Regions from separate parts of the Crassaminicella indica genome, predicted to be linked through region 2. Evidence: a T-box and tRNA genes for the amino acid it is inferred to sense, from the RefSeq annotation. Region 2 holds a T-box; the other holds one or more tRNA genes.
The links. A T-box is a leader RNA that pairs with one kind of tRNA and senses whether it is charged. The one in region 2 lies ahead of asnS (asparagine--tRNA ligase), so its partner is inferred to be a tRNA-Asn.
Positions count from the first base shown of each region.

Region 1 (4,155 bases), 1.2 Mb from region 2:
AATTGTAAGCTAAAATCTGTAGAAGCGTATTTAGGTATTCATAGAAATGATAAAATTTCAGGTAAAGAAAGTGTTACCCTTTATAATCAATATGAAAAAGAAAAAAACAAACAAATAAAAGATATTATTCTGCTTCACAATTATGACGATCTATATTATTTTAGTAAAGCTTTTATGATATTAGATAAGATTCATATTGAACAAATTCTCCAAGCCTTTCCTCAAATTTTTCATATTTATAAAAAAAATACATGCTATATTTCAAAGCAATATATTAAAGACAATTCTTTTCATTTAGAAGGAGTCTATAAAAATAATCATATAAATAACTATATCGCTTATGAAAATGGTTTTTGTTTTGAATATGTAAAAAATACAAATACTTTCAAAATCAAAATTCCATTATATAAAGGTCGTCTTTCTTCTGGTGATAAATGCTTATATATTGATCTGTGTGATTTTTCATTTCCTTGTAGAAAAAATCAATCAAATGATTTCATTCCTGAAAATATTATTCTATTCAAACAGAACAATCATATAAAGCCTTTAGATATTCACTTATTTATATCAAAGCTTATACCATATATTTTTAATCAAATGCAATAAAAAACAAGCTCAAATGAGCTTGTTTTTTATTGGTGCCCAGAGGCGGAATCGAACCTCCGACACGGGGATTTTCAGTCCCCTGCTCTACCGACTGAGCTATCTGGGCAAATATTCATCTATATATTATATATGGTGGGCCTTCAGGGATTCGAACCCCGGACCTGCCGGTTATGAGCCGGACGCTCTAACCAACTGAGCTAAAGGCCCCTATAAAAAAAAATGGTGGGCTTGGGAGGACTCGAACCTCCGACCTCACGCTTATCAGGCGTGCGCTCTAACCACCTGAGCTACAAGCCCCAATCAATGGTCGAGGTGGCAGGATTTGAACCCGCGGCCCTCTGGTCCCAAACCAGATGCGCTACCAAACTGCGCTACACCTCGATTTTTTTTATGATTGGCAGGGGCAGAAGGACTTGAACCCTCGGCACGTGGTTTTGGAGACCACTGCTCTACCAACTGAGCTATACCCCTAAAATGGTGGGCCTTCAGGGACTCGAACCCCGGACCTGCCGGTTATGAGCCGGACGCTCTAACCAACTGAGCTAAAGGCCCTCATTTGGCGGAGAAGGCGGGATTCGAACCCGCGCACCGATTACTCGGCCTAACGGTTTAGCAAACCGTCCTCTTCAGCCTACTTGAGTACTTCTCCAAATCTGGCGGAGGGGGTGGGATTCGAACCCACGGCCCCTTTCGGAGTCACTGGTTTTCAAGACCAGCTCCTTAAACCACTCGGACACCCCTCCATATTTGGTGACCCATCCGCGGCTCGAACGCGGGACACCTTGATTAAAAGTCAAGTGCTCTACCGACTGAGCTAATGGGTCTTATGGCTGGGGTAGCAGGACTCGAACCTACGAATGCCAGAGTCAAAGTCTGGTGCCTTACCGACTTGGCGATACCCCATTATTTTATGGCGGGTCCACAGGGACTCGAACCCCGGACACACGGCTTAGAAGGCCGTTGCTCTATCCAGCTGAGCTATGAACCCTTATTGGAGCGGATGATGGGAATCGAACCCACGCTACCAGCTTGGAAGGCTGGAGTTCTACCATTGAACTACATCCGCATATCTTGGAGCGGAAGACGGGATTCGAACCCGCGACCCTCGCCTTGGCAAGGCGATGCTCTACCACTGAGCCACTTCCGCAATTAATTGGTGGAGGAGAGTGGATTCGAACCACTGAAAGCTTAGCTAACGGATTTACAGTCCGCCCCCTTTGGCCACTCGGGAACTCCTCCTAATTCTTTGGAGCTGGCGAAGGGAATCGAACCCCCAACCTGCTGATTACAAGTCAGCTGCTCTACCGTTGAGCCACACCAGCACATTTATTGGCGACCCGGAAGGGGCTCGAACCCTCGACCTCCAGCGTGACAGGCTGGCATTCTAACCAACTGAACTACCGGGCCATAATCAAATTTTAATGGTGGGCGCAATAGGGATCGAACCTATGACCCCCTGCTTGTAAGGCAGGTGCTCTCCCAGCTGAGCTATGCGCCCAAAATGGTGACCCATCCGGGAATCGAACCCGGGTTACCGCCGTGAAAGGGCGGTGTCTTGACCGCTTGACCAATGGGCCTTAATGGTTGCGGAGGCAGGATTTGAACCTACGACCTTCGGGTTATGAGCCCGACGAGCTGCCAGCTGCTCCACTCCGCGATATTTTGGTGCCGGGGACCGGAATCGAACCGGTACGGTCTGTAAGGACCGCAGGATTTTAAGTCCTGTGCGTCTGCCAGTTCCGCCACCCCGGCATTCTTTGGCTCCAAGGGTGGGACTCGAACCCACAACCTATCGGTTAACAGCCGAGTGCTCCACCATTGAGCTACCTTGGAACACAAACCAGCGGCGACCTACTCTCCCAAGGCGTCTCCGCCTAAGTACCATCAGCGCTGAAGGGCTTAACTTCTGTGTTCGGTATGGGAACAGGTGTGACCCCTTCGCTATTGCCACTGGATTTTTTTGAGGACAAGATATATTTTATCTCGTTTTTCGCAGTTTGTCAACACTTTTTTAAAGAATTTGCATTTTTTCAGTCCTACACAAATCCTTATACATACTAATGTTGAGTTAAGACAAAATTTATTTTACCACCTTGCTAGAATTTTGTCAACTGCTTTTTTATACCCTCAAAACTAAACAATGCATATTTTGGTCAAGCCCTCGACCTATTAGTATCGGTCAGCTAAAGACATTACTGCCCTTACACCTCCAACCTATCAACCAGATCGTCTTTCTGGGGTCTTACTGGATTAACTCCATGGGAAATCTTATCTTAAGGGGGGCTTCGCGCTTAGATGCCTTCAGCGCTTATCCCTTCCGTACATAGCTACTCAGCTGTGCCACTGGCGTGACAACTGATGCACCAGAGGTACGTCCATCCCGGTCCTCTCGTACTAAGGACAGCTCCTCTCAAATTTCCTACGCCCACAGCGGATAGGGACCGAACTGTCTCACGACGTTCTGAACCCAGCTCGCGTGCCTCTTTAATGGGCGAACAGCCCAACCCTTGGGACCTACTTCAGCCCCAGGATGAGACGAGCCGACATCGAGGTGCCAAACCTCCCCGTCGATGTGGACTCTTGGGGGAGATAAGCCTGTTATCCCCGGGGTAGCTTTTATCCGTTGAGCGATGGCCCTTCCACTCGGAACCACCGGATCACTAAGCCCGACTTTCGTCCTTGCTCGACCTGTGTGTCTCGCAATCAAGCTCCCTTCTGCCTTTGCACTCTTCGCGCGATTTCCGACCGCGCTGAGGGAACCTTTGGGCGCCTCCGTTACTCTTTAGGAGGCGACCGCCCCAGTCAAACTGCCCACCTGACAGTGTCCCAAAGCTGGATTCACAGCTTATGGTTAGAACTTCAGTATTACAAGAGTGGTATCCCAACGTCGACTCCACACACACTGGCGTGCATGCTTCTCAGTCTCCCACCTATCCTGTACATGTAATACCAAAATCCAGTGTCAGGCTACAGTAAAGCTCCACGGGGTCTTTCCGTCCTGCTGCGGGTAACCGGCATCTTCACCGGTACTACAATTTCACCGAGTCTATTGTTGAGACAGTGCCCAAATCGTTACGCCTTTCGTGCGGGTCGGAACTTACCCGACAAGGAATTTCGCTACCTTAGGACCGTTATAGTTACGGCCGCCGTTTACTGGGGCTTAAGTTCTGTGCTTCACTTTCGTTAACACTTCCCCTTAACCTTCCAGCACCGGGCAGGCGTCAGCCCCTATACATCGTCTTTCGACTTAGCAGAGACCTGTGTTTTTGCTAAACAGTCGCTTGGGCCTATTCTCTGCGGCCACCTCGGGCTTGCACCCTAACGTGGCACCCCTTCTCCCGAAGTTACGGGGTCATTTTGCCGAGTTCCTTAACAATAGTTCTCTCGCTCGCCTTAGGATTCTCTCCTCACCTACCTGTGTCGGTTTGCGGTACGGGCACCTACAATCTCGCTAGAGGCTTTTCTTGACAGTGTGGAATCAGTAAGTTCGCTACTTGTTTTTCGCTCCCCATCACGTCTCAGAATTATCGAAACGGATTTGCCTATCTC
Region 1 covers NZ_CP078093.1:67,629-71,783, forward strand. The annotation lists gene KVH43_RS00310 (ribonuclease H-like domain-containing protein) at 1-606, shown strand, start outside; tRNA gene KVH43_RS00315 (tRNA-Phe) at 637-712, opposite strand; tRNA gene KVH43_RS00320 (tRNA-Ile) at 737-813, opposite strand; tRNA gene KVH43_RS00325 (tRNA-Ile) at 827-903, opposite strand; tRNA gene KVH43_RS00330 (tRNA-Pro) at 911-987, opposite strand; tRNA gene KVH43_RS00335 (tRNA-Trp) at 1,002-1,077, opposite strand; tRNA gene KVH43_RS00340 (tRNA-Ile) at 1,082-1,158, opposite strand; tRNA gene KVH43_RS00345 (tRNA-Ser) at 1,164-1,255, opposite strand; tRNA gene KVH43_RS00350 (tRNA-Ser) at 1,261-1,349, opposite strand; tRNA gene KVH43_RS00355 (tRNA-Lys) at 1,355-1,430, opposite strand; tRNA gene KVH43_RS00360 (tRNA-Gln) at 1,434-1,509, opposite strand; tRNA gene KVH43_RS00365 (tRNA-Arg) at 1,518-1,594, opposite strand; tRNA gene KVH43_RS00370 (tRNA-Gly) at 1,599-1,672, opposite strand; tRNA gene KVH43_RS00375 (tRNA-Gly) at 1,679-1,753, opposite strand; tRNA gene KVH43_RS00380 (tRNA-Tyr) at 1,761-1,845, opposite strand; tRNA gene KVH43_RS00385 (tRNA-Thr) at 1,854-1,928, opposite strand; tRNA gene KVH43_RS00390 (tRNA-Asp) at 1,937-2,013, opposite strand; tRNA gene KVH43_RS00395 (tRNA-Val) at 2,029-2,104, opposite strand; tRNA gene KVH43_RS00400 (tRNA-Glu) at 2,109-2,183, opposite strand; tRNA gene KVH43_RS00405 (tRNA-Met) at 2,188-2,263, opposite strand; tRNA gene KVH43_RS00410 (tRNA-Leu) at 2,270-2,358, opposite strand; tRNA gene KVH43_RS00415 (tRNA-Asn) at 2,365-2,439, opposite strand; rRNA gene rrf (5S ribosomal RNA) at 2,445-2,561, opposite strand; rRNA gene KVH43_RS00425 (23S ribosomal RNA) at 2,756-4,155, opposite strand, start outside.
Region 1: it encodes a tRNA-Asn, which carries the amino acid that the T-box ahead of asnS (asparagine--tRNA ligase) is inferred to sense. The anticodon was not compared.

Region 2 (4,155 bases):
GGATTTGCTGTTGTTGCAGAGGAAGTAAGAAAGCTTGCAGAAGAATCAGGAAGAGCAACTAAAAATATTAGTGATTTGATAAATGAGATTCAGACAAGTGTAGAAAATGCTGTTAAGGAAATGGAACAAGCAAAATTGATAGTAACAGAGCAAGAAAACGCTGTAAAAGAAACGGTAAATGTTTTTGAAGATATATTAAAATCTGTTTCAGATCTTACAGATAATATGAAAGGAGTAACGCTTGCCTGTGAAAATTTAAATGAACATGCAGCTGTTGTAGGAGAAAATATTGAAAATATTGCAAGTATTACAGAAGAAAATGCTGCTGGAGCAGAGGAAGTAGCAGCTTCTACAGAGGAGCAATCTGCAACACTTGAAGAGCTATCTTCATCAGCAGAACAGCTTGCAAGTTTATCAGGAAAGCTTCAAGAAACTATAAATAAATTTAAAATATAAATAAAAAATGTATAGCGATTGCTATACATTTTTTAGATCTAATCATGTATTTCCATTCCTAAAATACATACATCATCTTCAAAGGTTTTACTTTTTCTTAAATTGATTATTTCTTCATAGACATGGTTTATGAAGGAATCTATTTTTTTATGAGAATGCTTTAATAAAATGCTATGAAGATCTTTTTGAGATATAGTATGAGGATATTCTTTAGTTTCTGTTAATCCATCTGTATAAAAGATGAGTTTATCTCCTTTTTGAAGAGCTATTGTTTTACTTTCGAAGTTTATATTTTCAAAAACACCTAAAATAGTACTTCCTCCTTCCTTTAATTCTATACATTCCCCGTTTCTAATGATTAAAGGATAAGGATGACCACATCTCATATAAGTAAATCTTTTTGTTTTATTATTATAAAGCCCATAAAATGCAGTTAAGTATAGGTTTTCAGATATATTAATTAGTTTTCTATTGAGATAGTTAATAAAAGCTGCTGGATGCTGAAAAAGATAATTACTCGTTTCCATAATCGCTTTTACCATAGCTGTAATCATAGCAGCAGGAACACCGTGACCAGATATATCACTTAAAAATATTCCTAAAGAGTTTTCATTTATTTTTATAAAATCATATAAATCTCCACCTATTTCTTCTAGAGGCTTGTAGATAGCAGACAAGGATACTCCTTCTAATTGAGGGAGCTTATTTGGGATAAGATTTTGCTGAACATTTTTAGCAAGGGCTAATTCATCTCGAATTCGGCTGTGATAAGCTTCGATCATTTCATTTCTTTTCTGAAGCTCTAATTTGCTATTTTCAAGCTCTGTAATATCATCTAATATAACTAAAACCATGTCTTCACCATTGTAGTTAATATACTTGGTAGTAAATTGGAAATATTTTTTTATGGATTTTTCATTTATATAGAAATTTCTAGTTAATATTTCTTTAAAGGTGGGAGTTTGATCATGAAATGCTTTTAATATAGAGTTTCTAATAATACAGCTTTCACAATTGCTTGTAGTACCACAATTTTTATTTTCATCAACTGAGTATTGACAGCCAATGATATTTCCACATAGTTTGCCAATTATTTTATCTTCTTTTTTATTGAATAAAACGCTGAAAGGTTCATTGAATTGTTGTAACTTCATATTTTTGTCTACTAAAAAAATAGCAGATGTAATATTTTCAAATATAATATTTAAAAAATGATTAGAATCCTTTAATTGTTCTACAGAAAGCTTCATGATATCACCTCGAAAAATTGGACTAAACTCATTGTAACATATTATATAAAAGCATAGGTATATTTTTATATATTAAAAATTTATGGGCAAAATAAATAGGAAAAGTTTTGACATATTATTTTCTAAATATTATAATATCAGTGATACAACTATATTGTAAAAAACAAGGACGAGAAGAGTAGGTATGAGAAAACGTCAAAGCGAGTCGGTGGTGGTGAAAGACCGATACGGGATCTGTACTGAAGAACATCTCTGAGTTTCTAACCGAAATCATTTATGAAAGTAGGCTTAGACGGCTAAAACCGTTATCATTGAAAAGTATTTTTGTACTGATGAGTTGGCCATTTGGCAATAAGGGTGGTACCGCGGAATTTAGCCTTTCGTCCCTAATAAGACGAAAGGCTTTTTGATTGAGGAGGAGAAAAAACATGAAAACAATATTGATTAAAGACATTTATAGACAAACAGAGAAATATCAAGATCAAGTGATTACTATTTCAGGTTGGGTAAGGACTTTAAGAGCATCAAAGGCTTTTGGCTTTATTGAAGTGAATGATGGAAGCTTTTTTAAAAACCTTCAAGTAGTTTTTGAAGAAAATTTAGATAACTTTAAAGAAATTTCAAAGCTTACAATAAGTTCTTCTATTATAGTAGAAGGAAAGCTAGTATTAACACCAGGTGCAAAACAGCCATTTGAGATAAAAGCAACAAAAATTGAAGTGGAGGGAACATCTGATAGAGATTATCCTCTTCAAAAGAAGAGACATACCTTTGAATTTTTAAGAACTATTGCTCATTTAAGACCAAGAAGTAATACTTTTTCAGCAGTATTTAGAGTGCGTTCTATTGCAGCTTATGCGATTCATAAGTTTTTCCAAGAAAGAGGCTTTGTTTATACTCATACACCAATTATCACAGGAAGTGATTGTGAAGGTGCAGGAGAAATGTTTAGAGTCTCTACATTAGACTTAGAAAATCTTCCAAGAAATGAGGAAGGAAATATAGATTTTAAGAAGGATTTCTTTGGAAAAGAAACAAATTTAACAGTGAGTGGACAGCTAGAAGCGGAAAGCTATGCACTAGCTTTTAGAAATGTATATACCTTTGGACCAACCTTCAGAGCAGAAAATTCAAATACTGCAAGACATGCTGCAGAATTTTGGATGATCGAGCCTGAAATTGCTTTTGCTGATCTTGAGGATGATATGGAATTGGCAGAAGATATGATCAAATATGTAATAAATTATGTGCTAGAAAATGCTCCAGAGGAAATGGAATTTTTCAATAAGTTTATTGATAAGGGCTTATTAGAAAGATTAGATAATATTGTCAGCTCTGATTTTGTAAGAGTTACTTATACAGAGGCTATTGAGATATTAAAAAAAGCTGATGCAAAATTTGAATATCCTGTAGAATGGGGCTGTGATCTTCAAACAGAGCATGAAAGATACTTAACAGAAAAAGTATATAAAAAACCTGTATTTGTAATGGATTATCCAAAAGATATTAAAGCATTTTATATGAGACTTAATGATGATGGTAAAACAGTAGCAGCTGCTGATTTGCTTGTTCCAGGAGTTGGAGAAATTATTGGTGGTAGTCAAAGAGAAGAAAGAATAGATGTACTAGAAAAGAGAATAGAAGAGTTAGGTCTTAATAAAGAAGATTATTGGTGGTATTTAGAGCTTAGAAGATTTGGAGGAACGAAGCATGCAGGCTTTGGATTAGGATTTGAGAGACTTATCATGTATATTACAGGAATGAGTAATATAAGAGATGTAATTCCTTTTCCAAGAACAGTAAAATATGCTGAGTTTTAAGAAAGTATAAGTAAAAAGGGGTTGGGAAAGGTGATTGATTCTATTAAAACAGGTATTAAAAAGGGAATAGAGACTACATGGATGCTCGGAAAGATTATTATTCCTGTATATATTTTTATAACTTTTTTAAAACATACACCAGTTCTTGACTGGATATCAAATGTGTTTAAGCCTCTTATGGGGGTGTTTCATTTGCCTGGAGAAGCTGCGATAGTACTGGTTTTAGGAAATGCTTTGAATATATATGCAGCACTAGGAGCAATTAAGGCTATATCATTAACACCTATGCAAATAACTACCATAGGAATTATGCTATCTTTTTCCCATTCTTTATTTGTTGAGACAGCAGTTGTCAAAAAATTAGATGCAAATATAGGGAAAGTTATTGCTTTAAGAGTTGGCTTAGCTGTTATTGTAGGAATTATGGTAGGACAGGTAGGTGCATTATTATGTTAGAAATTTTTAAAGAAGGTTTATTAGGAAGTTTAGAATCTGTATATTCTATAGCAGTTATTGTAATTCCTTTAATGATTATCTTACAGATAGCAAAAGATTATAATGTTTTGAACAAACTATCAGAATATTTTAAAGGGATTACAAAGCTGTTTGGTATATCAAAAGAGGCAGTT
Region 2 covers NZ_CP078093.1:1,304,846-1,309,000, forward strand. The annotation lists gene KVH43_RS06140 (methyl-accepting chemotaxis protein) at 1-456, shown strand, start outside; gene KVH43_RS06145 (SpoIIE family protein phosphatase) at 495-1,706, opposite strand; T-box leader at 1,864-2,097, shown strand; gene asnS (asparagine--tRNA ligase) at 2,135-3,526, shown strand; gene KVH43_RS06155 (nucleoside recognition domain-containing protein) at 3,557-3,982, shown strand; gene KVH43_RS06160 (nucleoside recognition domain-containing protein) at 3,976-4,155, shown strand, end outside.